4 regions of the Oceanibaculum indicum P24 genome follow, and region 1 is predicted to be linked to each of the others. Evidence: predicted binding sites of a transcription regulator. Region 1 holds the regulator's gene; each other region holds the start of a gene.
The links. The regulator PhoB, encoded in region 1, activates phosphate uptake and scavenging genes when phosphate is short. The targets are predictions, from matches to a motif close to TNTCATAAAACTGTCA.
Positions count from the first base shown of each region.

Region 2: a site for PhoB is predicted at 2,265-2,280, ahead of phnC (phosphonate ABC transporter ATP-binding protein). Genes of this name have one in related genera too.
Region 3: a site for PhoB is predicted at 2,593-2,608, ahead of P24_RS17470 (Na/Pi cotransporter family protein). Genes of this name have one in related genera too.
Region 4: a site for PhoB is predicted at 2,523-2,538, ahead of P24_RS04160 (DUF2794 domain-containing protein). Genes of this name have one in related genera too.

Region 1 covers NZ_AMRL01000002.1:204,208-208,415, reverse strand. Annotated here, with positions in the region: gene P24_RS02945 (LutC/YkgG family protein) at 1-371, shown strand, start outside; gene P24_RS02940 (Smr/MutS family protein) at 374-994, shown strand; gene P24_RS02935 (helix-turn-helix domain-containing protein) at 991-1,359, shown strand; gene phoB (phosphate regulon transcriptional regulator PhoB) at 1,432-2,133, opposite strand; gene phoU (phosphate signaling complex protein PhoU) at 2,198-2,908, opposite strand; gene P24_RS02920 (ATP-binding protein) at 3,049-4,208, opposite strand, start outside.
Region 2 covers NZ_AMRL01000008.1:112,817-117,024, reverse strand. Annotated here, with positions in the region: gene phnH (phosphonate C-P lyase system protein PhnH) at 1-318, opposite strand, end outside; gene phnG (phosphonate C-P lyase system protein PhnG) at 321-788, opposite strand; gene phnF (phosphonate metabolism transcriptional regulator PhnF) at 931-1,665, shown strand; gene mscL (large conductance mechanosensitive channel protein MscL) at 1,669-2,112, opposite strand; gene phnC (phosphonate ABC transporter ATP-binding protein) at 2,330-3,190, shown strand; gene phnD (phosphonate ABC transporter substrate-binding protein) at 3,269-4,208, shown strand, end outside.
Region 3 covers NZ_AMRL01000035.1:4,948-9,155, forward strand. Annotated here, with positions in the region: gene P24_RS17460 (PepSY domain-containing protein) at 1-4, opposite strand, end outside; gene P24_RS17465 (SDR family NAD(P)-dependent oxidoreductase) at 65-778, opposite strand; gene P24_RS17470 (Na/Pi cotransporter family protein) at 853-2,508, opposite strand; gene P24_RS17475 (solute carrier family 23 protein) at 2,766-4,088, shown strand; gene P24_RS17480 (hypothetical protein) at 4,106-4,208, shown strand, end outside.
Region 4 covers NZ_AMRL01000003.1:159,604-163,811, forward strand. Annotated here, with positions in the region: gene der (ribosome biogenesis GTPase Der) at 1-87, opposite strand, end outside; gene P24_RS04150 (outer membrane protein assembly factor BamB family protein) at 128-1,468, opposite strand; gene P24_RS04155 (tetratricopeptide repeat protein) at 1,476-2,117, opposite strand; gene P24_RS04160 (DUF2794 domain-containing protein) at 2,576-2,911, shown strand; gene P24_RS04165 (hypothetical protein) at 3,088-3,573, shown strand; gene P24_RS04170 (SDR family oxidoreductase) at 3,666-4,208, shown strand, end outside.

The sequences.
Region 1 (4,208 bases):
GCCTTCCCTGGGACAAGCGCCCGACCCTGACTATCAAAACCGGCAAGGCGGAGGAGCCGGATACGGCCAGCGTGACCCCGGCCTTTGCCGGCATTGCCGAGACCGGCACGCTGATGCTGACCTCCGGCCCGCACAGCCCGACCACACTGAACCTGCTGCCCGAGACCCATATCGTGGTGCTGAAGAAGAGCCAGATCGTTGGTTCCTACGAGGATGGCTGGGCGCGGCTGCGCGATGCGCAGGCGAAGGATTCCATGCCGCGCACGGTGAATTTCATCACCGGCCCGTCGCGCACCGGCGATATCGAGCAGAAGATCCTGATGGGCGCCCACGGACCGCGCCGGCTGCACATTGTCCTGATCGACGGCTAGGCATGGCCCGGCGGCGCGCCAGCAAGGACGAGGCTGAGCTTTTCCGCCAGGTCGTGAAGGATGCCAAGCCGCTGCCGCAGGATAAGCGCCTGCGGTTGGGCAGGCTGGATGAGCTGCCGCCGGAACCGGTTCCCGCCCCCCCCGAGGCCGAAGGCATGGCGCCGGCCAGCCGCAAGCGCGGCCGGGTGCCAAAGGACGAGCCACTTCCTCAGCCGGTCGCACAGCCGGTCAAGGCGCCGGTCATCCTGCCGGCCCTGAAGCATGATAGCGCGCCAGGGCTCGACAAGCGCAGCCAGATGCGCCTGAAACGCGGCCAGGTCGCCATTGAGGCGCGCATCGATCTGCATGGGATGACGCAGGATGCCGCCCATGTGGCACTGAACGGATTCATCGCCCGGTCGCAGGCGCGCGGCCTGCGCTGCGTGCTGGTGATCACCGGCAAGGGGACGCGGCGTGACGAATTCGGCCGCTATGAGGCTGGCGTGCTGAAGCGCGAGGTGCCGCGCTGGCTGAATGAGGGCGGCAACCGCGAGAAGGTGCTGGCCTTCGTCCATGCCCAGCCAAAGGATGGCGGCGGCGGTGCGCTCTATGTGCTGCTGCGTCGGGTGCGGGAGGAGGCATGACGCCATTCGGGGAAAGGCTGCGGGCGCTGCGTGCCGCGCGTGGCGTTACACTGAAGGAGATGGCGGCTGCGCTGCAGGTCTCCTCGGCCTATCTCTCGGCGCTGGAGCATGGCCATCGCGGCCGGCCCACCGACGGGCTGATCCATCAGATCTGCGGTTATTTTGGGCTCATCTGGGACGATGCGGAAGCGCTGAATCGGCTGGCGGAGATATCCCATCCGCGCGTCACCATCGACACGGCCGGCCTGTCGCCAAGCGCCACCAGGCTGGCGCACCAGCTGGCGCGGAAGATCGGGATCCTGGACGAGGAGAGGCTCGCGGCGCTCTTGAGCCAGCTCGAAGACTCGCCGAAAAAGCCGGAATGACAGGGCGATAAACGGGAATAAAATAATATTTTACATTAATTTCTTATATAGAGTCGACGCACTGATGGAGTGTCAAGCGAATTGCGGCGCGACGGCATCCAGCGCATAGCCGGCCGACCGGACGGTGCGGATCGGGTCGCCCTCGGCATCCTCGTTCAGCGCCTTGCGCAGCCGGCGGATATGCACATCCACGGTGCGCGGCTCGACATAGACATCCGCCCCCCAGACCGAATCCAGCAGTTGTTCGCGGGAGAAGACACGGCCCTGATGCTCCAGGAAATGGCGCAGCAGGCGGAATTCGGTCGGCCCAAGATGCACATCGCGGTCGCCGCGCTTCACCTTGTGGGCGGCAATGTCCATGACGATGTCGCCGCAGCGTAGCGTCTCGGCATCGGCGGCAGGCCGGGCGCGGCGCATGACGGCGCGGACGCGGGCCAGCAGTTCGCTGGGGCTGAAGGGCTTGGTGACGTAATCGTCGGCGCCGGCATTCAGGCCTCGTACCCGGTCGCCTTCCTCGCCGCGGGCCGTCAGCATGATGATCGGGATGCTGCGGGTCTGCGGGGTGCGGCGCAGCCGGCGGCAGACCTCGATGCCGGACAACAGCGGCAGCATCCAGTCCAGCAGGATCAGGTCGGGCCGGCGCTCGGTGGCCAGCAGCAGCCCTTCCTCGCCGTCGCGCGCTTCGAGGACCTGGAAGCCCTCGCGCTCCAAATTGTAGCTGAGCAGCGTGACGATCGCGGCTTCGTCTTCGACAATCAGGATCAGCGGCTTCATCGTGTGGTCCAATCTCGGCAGGCCTCAAGGGAAAAAGGCCAGTGGAAATGTTTCAAACCGTAGGTCAGTTCTCCGGCTCGACGACGGTGAACGCGCTGGTGTCGCCCTTCGGCCGCTCGGCGGTCAGCGGCCGGCCGGTTACCTGGTAGTACAGCGTCTCGGCGATATTGGTGGCATGGTCGCCGATGCGCTCGATATTCTTCGCCATGAACAGAAGATGCGTGCAGGGCGTGATGTTGCGCGGGTCTTCCATCATGTAGGTCAGCAGCTCGCGGAACAGGCTGGTGTACATCTCGTCCACCTCCTCGTCCCGGCGCCAGACCAGCAGGGCCTTTTCGGCATCCTGTTCGACATAGGCGTCCAGCACTTCCTTCAGGATCTGCTGCACCATCCGGCCCATGCGCGGTATACCGGTCGCGGGCCGTGCCGGCGGTACCTGGTTCAGGGCCACTGACCGCTTGGAGATGTTCGCGGCGTAGTCGCCAATGCGTTCCAGATCGGCGGAAATCTTCAGCGCGCCAACAACGCGGCGCAGATCCTCGGCCAGCGGCTGGCGCAGTGCCAGCATGCGAACCGTCAGATCGTTGACATCATGCTCCAGGCTGTCGATCTTCAGATCGCCCTGGATCACCCGCTCGGCGATGGTGCTGTCGCGCTTCGCCAGGGACTGGATGCAGTCCTGCACCTGCGTCTCCACCAGCCCGCCCATCTGCGAGATGAGATTCATCAGCCGCTTCAATTCCTCGTCGAAGGATTTCACGGTATGGGTGGGCATGAGGCTTCCTTTCCAAGGGCATGATCGATGGCGGACCGTGCGCCTGCGCTATCAATAACGGGCTTGCACGGCATAAATACTACGTTTCGATGACGCTTTTATTACATCGACATCGAATCGGGGGTTTTCGCGGCGGCCGTTCAGCCCGCGGATGCGGCGACCGGCAGATAGACGGTGAAGGCGCTGCCCTTGCCGACCTGGCTGTCGACGGAAAGCGCCCCCCGGTGGCGGCTGACGATGTGCTTCACGATGGCAAGGCCAAGACCGGTGCCGCCAAGATCGCGGCTGCGCGCCTTGTCGACCCGGTAGAACCGTTCGGTCAGGCGCGGAATATGCTCGCGCGGGATGCCCTCGCCCTGGTCCTGAACACGGATCAGGACCGCGCCATGCGGTGCCTTGGGGAAGGCTGCCGGCACGCTGTCGGCGCGCCGGGCCGTTACCCGGATCGGTGTGCCGGGCCGGCCATATTTGGTCGCATTGTCGATCAGGTTCTGCGCCACCTGCGCCAGCTCGTCCTCGTCGCCGGTGACCGGCGGCAGCCCGTCCTCGATATCGAGCTGGATGTCCATGTCCTTGGTCGCCGCCTGCATGTCCAGCGTCGCCTTCACGCTGGAAAGAATGCGCGACAGGTCGGCCAGCCCGCGCGGCGGCGTATGCTCGTTCAGCTCGATCCGCGAAAGCGACAGCAAGTCGTTCACCAGCCGCGACATGCGCAGGCTCTGCTCATGCATGATTTCCAGGAACCGCTCATGCGCTTCCGGATCGTCCTTGGCCGGGCCGCGCAGCGTCTCGATGAAGCCGACCAGCGTGGAGAGCGGCGTGCGCAGCTCATGGCTCGCATTGGCAACGAAATCGGCGCGCATCTGCTCCGTGCGCTTCATCGCCGTCAGCTCGTGCATCAGGATCAGCGCCCGGCTGTCATCCGGCCCCGGTTCGCGCAACGGTTCGACACTGACGGCGAAACTGCGCTCGATGGGCACCAGCATGGTCATCTCGACAGTGCGGCCCTGCCCCTGTTCAAGGGCCGTCTCCACCGCCTTCAGCACCTCCGGATGGCGCAGATTGCTGGCGACCGCCCTGCCCGCCAGCGCCTCGCCGAAGATCTCGCGGGCGGCCCGGTTGGTGGCCACGATGGTTGCCTCGGCATCGATTAGCAGCAGCGGGTCGGGCAGCGATTCCAGCGCGACATGGGCGGCATGGAGGCGCTGCCGCAGGGCGCCCAGATTTTCCGCCTGCACGCGATGCAGCGATTCGATGCGGCCGGCCAACGGGGCGAGCGGGCTGTTCGGCTCGATCTCCG
Region 2 (4,208 bases), on a different contig from region 1:
CTCCGGCGTGCCGGCCAGCAGGGCGAAGCGCGCCTGCGCCTTGTCGCTGACCAGCGGGCTGCCGCAATGGAAGCGCAGCCAGTCGCGCACGGCGGGCGTATCGGCGGCTTCGTCCAGCCAGACCGGTGTCTCGTAATCGAACAGCGCCAGCGCCAGCGCGGCGGTGGCCGGCATCAGCGGCTGTGGCGCGGCGTCCGGCAGCAGGTCCGGCATCGTGACGATGCGGCCGGGGCGGGACAGCGCGTCGAGTGCGGCGCGGAAGGCGCGCTGGCTGTCCAGCGTGGTGTCGTTGAAACCGGCGAGCAGCGTGTCTGTCATCGTCATTCCCCGCGCACCATGGTGAAGAAATCGACCTTCGTGGCCGCGGCCTTGCGCGAGGCCGTCTCGCGCGCCTCCCGGGCGGCCTGCTCCAGCGGCGCGATGATCGCGGCATCCAGCGCCGTCCGCTGTGTGGTGTCCTGCATCAGCGCGTCGATCAGGGCGGCGCATGTCGCATGATCCTTGTCGCGACCGCCGACATAGCCATGGCCGACCCGGCCATCGGGCAGCCGCACGGCGCAGCGGGTCATCGTCATCTCGCCCAGATTGAAGCGCTGGCCGGTGCCGCCGGCGCGGCCGCGCACCATGACCATGCCGGTCTCCGGCTGGCGCAGATAGGAGAAGTCCGGGGCAGAACCAACCTGCTGCCACAGCGCTTCCAGCGCCCTGGGTTCGGCCTTGGCGAGCACGGACATCCAGCGCTGCCGCTCGGCCTGTCCTGCCGGCTGTGTCGGTGTCGGGGACGCCATTCTATACCTCTGATTAATTTGTATAGACATCCGTATCAATTTTCATCACTATGCTCCCGCACCCCGGTTTCGTAAAGGGGGCAAGTTGTGAATTTCCTGTGACGAAGCGGTTGCGCGGATGCGCCGGAAAGCAGAGGTAAGGATGCAGGGTTTATCGCGCGGGGACGGTGTCGCGCTGTGGCGGCAGATCGAACAGGCGATCACTCAGGATATCGCTGAGGGACGGTTCGAGCCCGGCGACCGGCTGCCGACGGAAAAGCAGCTGGCCGAGCGCTTCCGGGTGAACCGGCATACGCTGCGCCGCGCGATGGAGGCGCTGGAGGCCAACGGGCTGGTGCGCATCGAGCAGGGGCGTGGCTCCTTCGTGCAGGAGCATGTGCTGGATTACGCGCTGAGCGAGCGCACGCGTTTCTCCGAGATCGTGTCGGCGCAGAACCGGATTCCTGCCGGACGGCTGATCGACAGCGCCACGCTGCCGGCCAGCGAGGAGGTGGCGGAGCGGCTGAATATCGCGCCCGGCGCGCCCTGCATCATGCTGCGCATGCTGGGGGCCGCCGATGGCAGGCCGATCACCTATGGCAATAATTACTTCCCGGCGGACCGGTTCCCGAACGCGGCGTCGGTCTACGGGGAAAAGGGCTCCGTCACCGAGATGCTGCGCGCGCATGGGGTTACGGATTATCGCCGCAAGCTGACCCGCATCACCGCCCGCATGCCGAGTGAGGATGAGGCGGCCATGCTGGCGCAGCCGCGCACCCGGCCGATCCTGCTGGTCGAGGCGGTCGATGCCGATCTGGACGGCGTGCCGGTACGCTACGGTTATGTCCGCTTCGCGTCCGAGCGGGTGCAGCTCGTCTTCGACACGCCGGAAGATTAGCGGTTACGGGCGCGGCTGCTTCAGCAGGTCGCGGATTTCCTCCAGCAGCACTTCCTGGCGCGGCGGCGCGGGCGGGGCGGACGGCTTCGCCTCTTCCTTCGCGGACAGCCGGTTGATCTGGCGCACCACCATGAAGATCGCGAAGGCGATGATCACGAAGTTCACGATGGTGTTGATGAACTTGCCATAGGCCAGCGTGGCGACGCCGGCCTCCTTGGCTTCCTGCAGGCTGGCAAAGTCGCCCTCGCCCAAGGTGATGAAGTAGTTGGAGAAGTCCAGCCCGCCCAGCAGCACGCCGAAGGGCGGCATGATGACGTCATTGACCAGCGAGGAGACGATGCCGCCGAAGGCGGTGCCGATCACAACGCCGACCGCAAGGTCGATCACGTTGCCGCGCATGGCGAAGGTCCTGAATTCCTTCAGTACGCTCTTCTTGTCGTCGCTCATCCTCATTTCTCCTTCATCCCGTCTCATAGCGCCCGCGATCAAGGACACTTCCTGCAGCCTAATCCGAATTTCCACGATTTTCATAGGCTTATCGGCTGACGGGATAACAGGCCAAGTCGGCTGGGGAAAGCATTGCAAATTCGTCAAGTAAGCGTCACCGAACCGTAACGGGCGGCTGATACACCGGACACCGATCCGCACCACTGACGGGGATGGTATGTCAACCGCGATCACGGTTTCCGGCCTCAGCAAGACTTTCGGGCAAACGCGCGCCCTGAACGACGTGTCGCTGCTTGTCCAGAAGGGCGAGATGGTGGCGTTGATCGGCGCTTCCGGCTCCGGCAAGTCCACCCTGCTGCGCCATGTCGCCGGGCTGGTTGGTGGCGATCCGGCCAGTGGCAAGGGCCAGGGCGGCAAGGGCGAGGTCCGCATCCTGGGCGAGACGGTGCAGTCGGGTGGCGCGGTATCCCGCGACGTCCGCCGCATCCGCGCGCATATAGGCTTCGTCTTCCAGCAGTTCAATCTGGTGAACCGGCTGTCGGTACTGACCAATGTGGTCACCGGCGTGCTGGGCCGCATCCCGGCCTGGCGCGGCACGCTCGGCCTGTTTACCCGCGACGAGAAGCTGATGGCGATGCAGGCGCTGGCGCGCGTCGGCATGGACCAATATGTGGCGCAGCGCGCCTCCACCCTGTCGGGCGGCCAGCAGCAGCGCGCCGCCATTGCCCGCGCGCTGGTGCAGCAGGCGGAGGTCGTGCTGGCGGACGAGCCCATCGCCTCGCTGGACCCGGAATCGGCGCGCCGTGTCATGGAAATCCTGGCCACCATCAACCGCGAGGACGGCATCACCGTCGTCGTGTCCCTGCATCAGGTGGATTACGCGCTGCGCTACTGCCCGCGCACCGTCGCCATGCGGGCCGGCGAGATCATCTATGACGGGCCGAGCGAGGCGCTGACGCCGGACTTCCTGCGCGAGCTTTACGGCGCCGACAGCGAGGAGCTGATCCTCGGCGACTTCATCAGGAATCAGAGGCCGGAGCCCGTCGCGGCTTCCCCGGCCCTGGTGGCCGCGCACTGACGGCGGCTGTTGCGTGACCTTCGGGGGAAGGGCGCGAAAGACCGGGACTTTCCGGTGACGAAATCAGGAGGTAGTGGAATGCTTCGCAAAATGCTTGCGGGTGCCGTGGTCGCGATGACCGCGCTGACCGCCGGTGCGCAGGCGGCCGAGATGAAGGAGCTGAACTTCGGCATCATCTCGACCGAATCCTCGCAGAATCTGAAGACTGTCTGGCAGCCCTTCCTCTCCGACATGGAGAAGAAGCTGGGCATGAAGGTGAATGCCTATTTCGCGCCGGACTATGCCGGCATCATCGAGGGCATGCGCTTCAAGAAGGTCGATGTCGCCTGGTACGGCAACAAGTCGGCCATGGAAGCCGTGGACCGCGCCAATGGCGAGATCTTCGTGCAGACCGTCGCCGCCGATGGCAGCGCCGGCTACTACTCGCTGCTGATTGCGCACAAGGACGTGCCGGTCAACGATCTGAAGGCCGTGGTCGAGAACGGCAAGGACTACACCTTCGGCAATGGCGATCCCAACTCGACCTCCGGCTTCCTGGTGCCGAGCTACTATGTGTTCGCGCTGAACGGCATCGATGCCAAGCAGCATTTCAAGCGCATGGTCACCGCCAACCATGAGACCAATGCGCTGGCCGTTGCCAACCGCCAGGTCGATATCGCGACCAACAACACCGAGAGCATGGACCGGATCAAGCAGAACTTCCCGGAGAAGTATGCCCAGATCAAGGAGATCTGGCGCTCCCCGCTGATCCCGTCCGACCCGATTGTCTGGCGCGCCGACCTGCCGGCCGAGGCCAAGAGCAAGATCAAGGCTTTCTTCATGGATTATGGCGTGAAGGGCCCGAACGTCGAAGCTGAGAAGAAGGTGCTGGCCGGCCTGTCCTGGGCGCCGTTCCGTGAGAGCAGCAACGATCAGCTGATCCCGATCCGCCAGCTTGAGCTGTTCCGCTCCAAGACTCGGATCGAGAATGACGACAAGATGGCGGCGGCCGAGAAGCAGCAGAAGCTCGGCGAGATCA
Region 3 (4,208 bases), on a different contig from region 1:
TCATATGATCCTCCTGTTTTGGTCGATATGAAGAAACGCCAGACAGGCCGTTCGGTTCCCCGTTTCAGAAACTCTCCACCCAGGGTCGCAGCTCCAGCTCCCAGCTCCAGGTGCTGCGATGCTGTCGGTGCAGGTCGAGATAGGCCCGCGCCAGGGCGTCCGGCTCCAGCAGCCCGTCCACACCGCGCTGCGGGCCACGCGGATCGTCCCCGCCCTGGCGTATGCCGCCATCGATCACGACATGCGCGACATGGATGTTCTTCGGCGCCAGCTCCCGCGCCATGCTCTGCGCCAGGCCGCGCAGCGCGAACTTGCCCATCGCGAAGGGGGCGGATTGCGGATAGCCCTTCACGCTGGCCGAGGCGCCGGTAAAGAGGATGCTGCCGTTCCCCATCGCCTTGCCATCAGGCAGCATGGCGCGCGCCGCCGCCCGGCCAACCAGGAACCCGGCATAGCCAGTCGTCATCAGCGATTCCCGCACCTCTGCGGGGTCAAGCTCGGTGATCGGCCCACGCACCCGGCGGCTGGCGTTGAACACCACCAGCGAGGGCGCGCCCAGCGTGTCCGCCACGGTGGCGAACAGCCGGTCCACATCGGCCGGCTGGCTGGCATCGCAGGCCACCGCCATGGCTCCGGTCTCGCGCACCAGTCCGATCAGCTTGTCGGTATTGCGCGCTGCCAGTGCGACCGCCATGCCTTCTTTGGCGCACAGCCGGGCCAGCGCGGCACTCAGCCCGCTGCCCACACCGACGATGATCGCGACTTCCCGGTCCGCCATGATTTTCCTTCTCCCTGAATTTTCTGGGAGGAGTGTATGACGATGTTTCCGCCGCTGTCAGCCGGTAGAACGCATCAGCTCTTCGCCTCGGTCAGGCGGCTGCGGCGCAGCGCGCCCAGCTGCTCCAGCAGCGGATAGGCCGTGGCGGCAATGTGCGATTCGATACGCTTCAGATCGCGCACGATGTCGAGATGCAGCTCTGTCGTCTCAATGCTTTCCGACCGTCCCTCGCGCAAACGCTCGAAATGTCGCTCTGTCGCCAGCTTCTCCAGATCGCGGAACTGCTCCTTCTCCGCCACCAGCTGCCGGGCCGAACGCAGGTCGCTGGCCATGAAGACCGAGATCGACAGCTTCAGATGCTCCAGAAGCCTGGCATGCATCTGGCGGATTTCGGCGAGCCCCTCCTCGGAGAAGCTGAGCTGCCGCTTGATCTTCTTGGACGCCAGATCCATCAGGTTGCGGTCCACGATATCGCCGATATGTTCGAGATTGATCGTGAAGGCCAGAATCTCCGACAGGCGCTGGCTCTGCTCCTCGTCCAGCTGCTCGCGGCTGACATCGGTCAGGTAGCGCTTGATCGCGCCATGCAGCGTGTCCAGCGTGTCGTCCATGCGGCTGATCTCGGAGACCAGCTTGCGGTCGCCGGTCTCGAACACGGTCTGCGAGCCGCGCAGCATGCGCTCCGCCGCGTCGGCCATGCGCAGCGCCTCGCGCGCCGCGTTGGTCAGCGCCACACTCGGATTCTCGATGGCCTCCCGGTCCAGATGCAGCGGCGCGCCCGGATCGAGCGGCCGCTCCGCCGTCGGGAACAGCTTCTTCATCAGCATCGCCAGCAGGGGCAGCGGCAGGATGAACAGCACCGCCAGCGCCAGGTTGAAGGCGGTGTGGAAATTGGCCGCGACACGCGCCGGCCCGCCATTCACGATTTCCAGCCATTCGACAGCATAGGGCAGCAGCGGCAGCGCGATGGCGCAGCCGACCAGACGGTTCAAAAGGTTGCCGACCGGCACGCGCAGCTTCTCGCGATCACCGCCCATCGCCTGCAGCACGGGGTTCAGCGCACTGCCGAGATTGGCGCCCAGCACCATGGCCAGCGCCGCCACCGGCGTGATCCACCCGGCCGCTGCCAGCGACATGACCAGTAGCACGGTGGCCACGCTGGCATGCGCCGCCCAGGTGAAGATGGCCGCCAGCAGCATCGTGACGATGGGGTCGCTGGTCAGCAGGTGCAGCACCTCCTTCATCTGCGGCGACATGTCGTGCGGCATCACGGTCTGGGTCAGCAGATGCAGCGACAGCAGCACAAGGCCAAGGCCGATGGCGACACGGCCCAGATCGCGCGTGCGCGTCTGCCCGCCCCGCTTGAAGGCGATCACACCGACCAGAATCAGGATCGGCGTCAGCAGCCCGATATCGAAGGACAGGATCTGCACGATCACCGTGGTGCCGACATTGGCACCCAGCATGATCGCCAGCGCGGGCACCAGATCGACCAGCCGGCCCGCCGCGAAGGAAGACGCCATCAGGCCGGTCGCGGTGCTGCTCTGCAGGATGGCGGTTACCGCGAAGCCTGCCGCAAAGGCCTTGAACCGGTTGTCGAGGCCACGGCTCAGGCTGCGCCTGAGGCCGGAGCCATAAGCGCGCAGGATGCCGCTCTGCACCATGTGGATGCCCCACAGCAGCAGTGCGATGAATCCCAGAAGCGTGATGATGACCTGTGTCGCCGGCATGGCCTGACATAATCTTGTGCGGAGGGGATGCGGCGGTTTGCATTCGCCGGTTCCCGATTGCTCATACGCCCTTCCGGCGAATCTTGTAAAGAAAATGTAACATTTCAGAAACAAAAGACCCAGACAGGCGGACAAGCCGCTCCTGCGGATAACGGACAGACGCGCAAAAGGATGCGTATCACGATACTTGCCTACCGCGCCGGGATGCCGTAAGGCGACGTCAACTCTTTGAACGACAGCCATCCGAAAGGCCGACCATGAGCGACAGCACCGCCACCGTCCTCGACGTGCATGAAAAGCCGGGCGCGGCCCTCTGGGGCCTGCTCAGCCTGCAGCATCTGTTCGCCATGTTCGGCGCGACGGTCCTTGTCCCGCTGCTGACCGGGCTGAACCCGTCCGTGGCGCTGGTCACCAGCGGCCTCGGCACGCTGCTGTTCATCGCCCTCACCAAGGGCCGCATCCCGGCCTATCTCGGCTCCTCCTTCGCCTTCATCGCGCCGATCCTGGCGGCGGCCGCCCTGCCCGGCCCGGACGGCCAGCCGCTGGGCCCGACCGGCGCCATGCTGGGCGCCTTCCTGGCGGGTGCGGTCTATCTGGTGGTGGCGCTGTGCATCAAGGGCTTCGGCGTTGGCTGGCTGCTGCGCCTGCTGCCGCCGGTGGTGACCGGCCCGGTGATCGTGGTGATCGGCCTTGGCCTTGCGCCGGTCGCCGTCAGCATGGCCTCCAACGACCCGGCCACCAGCGCCTATAGCGGCACGCACTTCCTGATCGCCGCCGCGACGCTGGTGCTTGCCCTTGCCTTCTCCGTCGTCATGCGCGGCATCTTCGCCGTGGTGCCGATCCTGCTGGCGATCCTCGGCGGCTATGTGATTGCCGCCTTCGCCGGCCTGGTGCCCTGGTCGGGCGAGGCGGGCATGCAGGCGAAGCTGGCCGCCGCCAGCTTTGTGGAGTTCCCGGCCTTTGCCGTGCCCTTCGTGACCTACGACCTGCCCTGGCAGCATTTTGCCACCATCGTGCTGCTGCTGGTGCCGGTCGCCATCGTGACCATCGCCGAGCATATCGGCGACCAGATCGTCATCAGCCGGGTGATCGGCCGCAACACGCTGGAGGATCCGGGCCTGCACCGCTCGCTGGCCGGCGACGGGCTGGCCACCATGCTGGCCGCCATCCTGGGCGGGCCGCCGAACACCACCTATGGCGAGAATGTCGGCGTGCTGGCCATCACCCGCGTCTTCTCCGTCTATGTCATCGGCGGTGCGGCGGTGATCGCCGTGCTGCTGGGCTTCCTGGGCGATTTCCGGGTGGCGCTGCAGTCGATCCCGGTGCCGGTGATCGGCGGCGTCGCCATCGCGCTGTTCGGCGTCATCGCGGCGTCGGGCCTGCGCACCATGATCGAAGGCAAGGTCGATCTGGGCGACAAGCGCAACCTGTTCATCGTCTCGATCATCCTGGTGCTGGGTATCGGCGGGGCCGTGGTGCATGTCGGCACCATCGCGCAGCTGTCCGGCACCGCGCTGGCCGCCATCGTCGGCGTGATCCTGAACGCCGTGCTGCCCTATAATGGCGGCAATTCCGAATAACGAGAGGGAGAGTCACGATGAAGCGGTTCGCGATACTGGCTTTCGCCTTGCTGCTGGCCGCCTGTGGCGATCCCAGCAAGGCCGACCTCGTGAAGAAGGCGGAGGGCGTCTCGACCAAGG
Region 4 (4,208 bases), on a different contig from region 1:
GGCCAGCTGCTTGCCGGCCAGCCGGTTGAACAGAGTCGATTTTCCGACGTTCGGCCGGCCGACAATGGCAATGGTAAAGCGAGTCATGTCGCTCAAATGACCTGTCCCAACCTGATGTTTGTCGGGCTCAGCGCAACGCCAGCAATTCGGCGTCGTCGGTGAGGATGTACAGCGTATTGTCCGCAACCACCGGCGTCACTGAGACACCATCCGGCAGGTCGAAGCGGCCAAGGACCTCGCCGGTATAGGGCGAGACCGAGATCGCCTCGCCGTGCGAACCGGCGACGATCAACCTGTCACCGGCCAGCACCGGCCCGGACCAGAAGATCGGATCTTCCCGGTCCTCCTCATCCTCGAAGCGCGGCAGCCGGGTGATCCAGCGGATAAAACCCTCCTTGCGGGTCAGCGCCACCAGTTCGGCATCGTTGCTGATGACGAACACATAATCGCCCGCGACCCACGGCATCTGGGTGCCGCCAATATCCTTTTCCCACAGGCGCGCGCCAATCCGGCGGTCAACCGCTGCCATACGGCCGCTATGGCTGATCGCCAGCACGATCTCGCGGTCGATCACCGGCAGGCCGCGGATATCGGCCAGGCTGGAAATCGCATCGACCCGGCGCACGGCGGTCAGATTGTCGGTCCACAGCAGGCGGCCATTTTCCGCCCGCAGCGCGAAGATCTCACCGGAGGAGAAAGGCGCGATGACCACGTCGCGCTCCACAGCCGGGCTGGCGCCGCCGACAAGACCCGCCACCTCGGAGATGCCGGCATGGCCCCACAGCCGCTCACCGGTTTCCGCGCTCAGCGCAATCATCTGATTGTCCAGCGTGATGACGAAGACCCGGCCGTCCGAGACGCTCGGCGCGGCACGAACCGGGGCCGGCATGTTGGATCGCCAGACCTGTTCGCCATTCTCCGCCGAAAGCGCCAGCACCTGAGCATAGCCACTGCCGACATAGACCCGGCCATTGGCATAGCCCAGCCCGCCGCCGACCACGGCGCTGTCCTCGCCCTCCGGCGCGGTCTCGACCTGCCACAGCCGGTTGCCGTTCCGGGCATCGAAGGCGCTGACCATGCCCTCGGCATCAATGGTGAAGACCTTGCCGGCTGCCACGATGGGCGGCGCGATCAGCACGGCTTCGTCGCCGGAGCCTTCGCCGGCATCGGCGCGCCAGACCACGCCCGGCGCATCGCCAAGCGCCAGATGATGCATGGCGTGATTGGACCGCCCACCGGCCATGGCCCAGTCCGGATTGACGACCGGGCGCGGCAGGCGGACCGCCAGTTCGGCGACCTGGGGATCGGCCTTCAGCTCGCTGTCGAACAGCAGCACGGCCATGCGCTCGCCCGGCAGCGGTGGCGCTTCCTTGGTGCCAAACCAGCCGCAGCCGGCAAGCGCGCCCGAAAAGGCGACAGCAACGGAAACCGACAGGGTCCAGCGGGTCAGGGCGCGAAATCTGGTCATCTGGGGACTATTCTGGCAGGGCCTGAAGCAGCTCGGCGGCGCGGGCGCGGGCAGCCTGCGGCGCTTCCAGATCGTCGGTCACCTGGCGCAGCAGCGCGCGTGCCTCCGCCCGGTTGCCCTGGGATTCCGCCGCCAGTGCCGTCAGTTCGCGCGCCAGATGGCGCCAGGGGCTGGTGCCCTCGACCAGGGTCGCCAGGTGCGCCTTCACGGCGGCAGCCTCGCCCGCTTCCAGCCGGCGCTGACCACCCAGCACCAGCGCCAGGTCGCGCAGCGACTGGGGAGCGGCGGCATCGCCGGCCAGCGCGTCCAGGGATGCAATTGCCTCCGCGCGCTTTTCCTGCTGCCACAGCAGGCCCGCCTGCTCCAGCCGAGCCAGTGCGGCATAGCCGGAGCCGCCCGACTGCGCCAAGGCGGCAAACCGGTCTGCCGCCTGGTCATTCTGCTCACCGACGAGGGCCACCGCCGCCGCATAGCTCTGCGCCGCTTCGGCCTGCTGGCGGGACTGGTATTCCTTCCAGCCGACATAGCCGGCGGTTCCCAGCAGCAGCGCCGCCACGCCGCCCACGATCAGGTACCGGTAGCGCGACCAGACGCGCTTCAGATTGTCCTGACGAAGTTCCTCGTCGATTTCGCGAAAAATATCGGCCACGGGCAAGCTTCTCGCTAACGGGAGGACCGGATCGGTCCGAAAGCGGCGTAAGGTAGCCTCCGCGCCCCGGCAATGCAATGCGAAGCGGTGCCGCACCGGCGAGTTCGCATGCCTTAGGTTGTATCGACAGTCAGGGTTGGATCGCGGTATTGAGCGCAAATCGTTCAGTTTCAGGAGTCAAAGCGCAGGAAGGGTCGTCCCCTTCTAAGCTTTGGCGACGCCAAAATGGGCGATTTGCGCAATATTTCTCCGAAACGCGGCGAATTTTGTCCCTGAATGCGTTGCGCCCCGCTTGTGGTGGACGGCACCACGGCGCGGTTCGCGCCTGTTCAGGATCAAAATTCGACACGCGCCGCGCCCAAACCTGACTGTCGATACAGCCTAGGCCTTTACGCTGCCGGCAAATTTGGCAAAACTGTTACATCATCCCCAGACGGAACAGGTGCCGAGACCGCCTTATGAACCAGTTCGTCCACCTGGCCGACTATCGCAAACAGCGCCGAGGCACCTATTTCAGCCGGTACGAGCTGGGCAGGATACTGGATGTGTACAGCCGCCGCGTCGCCTCGGGCGAATGGCGCGATTATGCCATCGACCATGACGGCCAGGTCGCCAGTTTCTCGATCTTCCGCCATACCCACGAACGCCCGATCTTCGCCATCCTGAAATGCAACAAAGGGCCGCAGCGCCCGGTGGACTATCTCCTGGTCAGCGGCAAGCAGCAGCTGAAGCGCGCTTCCACGCTGGAGGAAATTCTTGCCGCCTTCGACCGCCGCCTTGAAGTGGTCCGCTAAGGCCGCACGCTGAAACGGCGGCAGGATCGACGCCGCACCCCGCATCCGCTATTGTCTGGCGCGATCCTTGCTTGGCTCAGAACATGAGCCGATACGCAACAGGTGCCAGAGCAGACATGTCGCAATCTCCCTATCGAAGCGGCGCGCCGGCAGGCCGTCCGCCCCGGCATGTGCCCATGCCGCCGCTGAAGATCGCCCCGGCGCGGGAAGCCCCGCGCCCGAAGAAGCCGCGCGCCGACATGTCGCATGACGAGCGGGCGGCGGAGATCGTCGATCATCTGCGCGACGCCATCGAGAGCCGCAAGGATGGCGGCGAGAAGGCCGGCGGCATGTCCTACCGCGACTGGCGCAAGCTGGCGCAGCAGGAAATCGCCGAGGCGCTGCGCGATACAGCACTGCGCGCCGCCATCGGCGAGGTGATGTCGGCCCGGCGCATCGGCAATCTGGCGCTTCGGCTGGGCTTCATGCTGCTGGCCGCCGTCGCCTCCTTCTTCGCCTTCTGGTTCGGCGTGGTCTGGATCGGCCAGGAATTTGGTGCCGCCTGGAGCACGCTGGCGACCGTCACCGCGCTGCTGCTGACCGGTGCCTTCATCGCCGGCGGGCTGATGGTCGGCGGCAAGGATGGCGACCCTAAGGACCAGATCGACCCTGACCGGCTGTAAATATTTCCGCCGGTAAGTACGCTCCCCTTCCCCCCTATCCGCTTCCCCTGATACATCTTGACCCCAATCAAGAAGATCAGCGGAGGAAGCCCATGCATCTTAGCCTCAACGGGCGCAACGCCATCGTCACGGCGGCGGGCGGCGGCATCGGCAGGCGGATCGCCGAGCTGTTCCACCAGGCCGGCGCCCGGCTGTTCCTCTGCGATATCGACGAGACGGCGCTGGACGAGACCATCGCCGCCCTGCCCGGCAGCTTCGGCATAGTGGTGGACGTCGCCGACCGGGCGCAGGTGGACAAGTTCATGGACACCGCGCTGAAGGAGCTGAACGGCCTCGACATCCTCATCAACAATGCCGGCATCGCCGGACCGACCGGCCCCATCGAGGAGATCGACCCGGACGAGTGGCAGCGCACCCTGGATGTGAATCTGAACGGGCTGTTCTTCTTCACCCGCCGCGCCGTGCCGGCCCTCAAGCAATCCGGCGGCGGTTCCATCGTGAACCTGGCCTCCGCCGCCGGGCGTTTCGCCTTCCCGATGCGCAGCCCCTATTCGGCGACGAAATGGGGTGTGGTCGGTGTCACCCGCACCCTGTCGGTCGAGCTTGGAGAGTACGGCATCCGGGTGAACGCCATC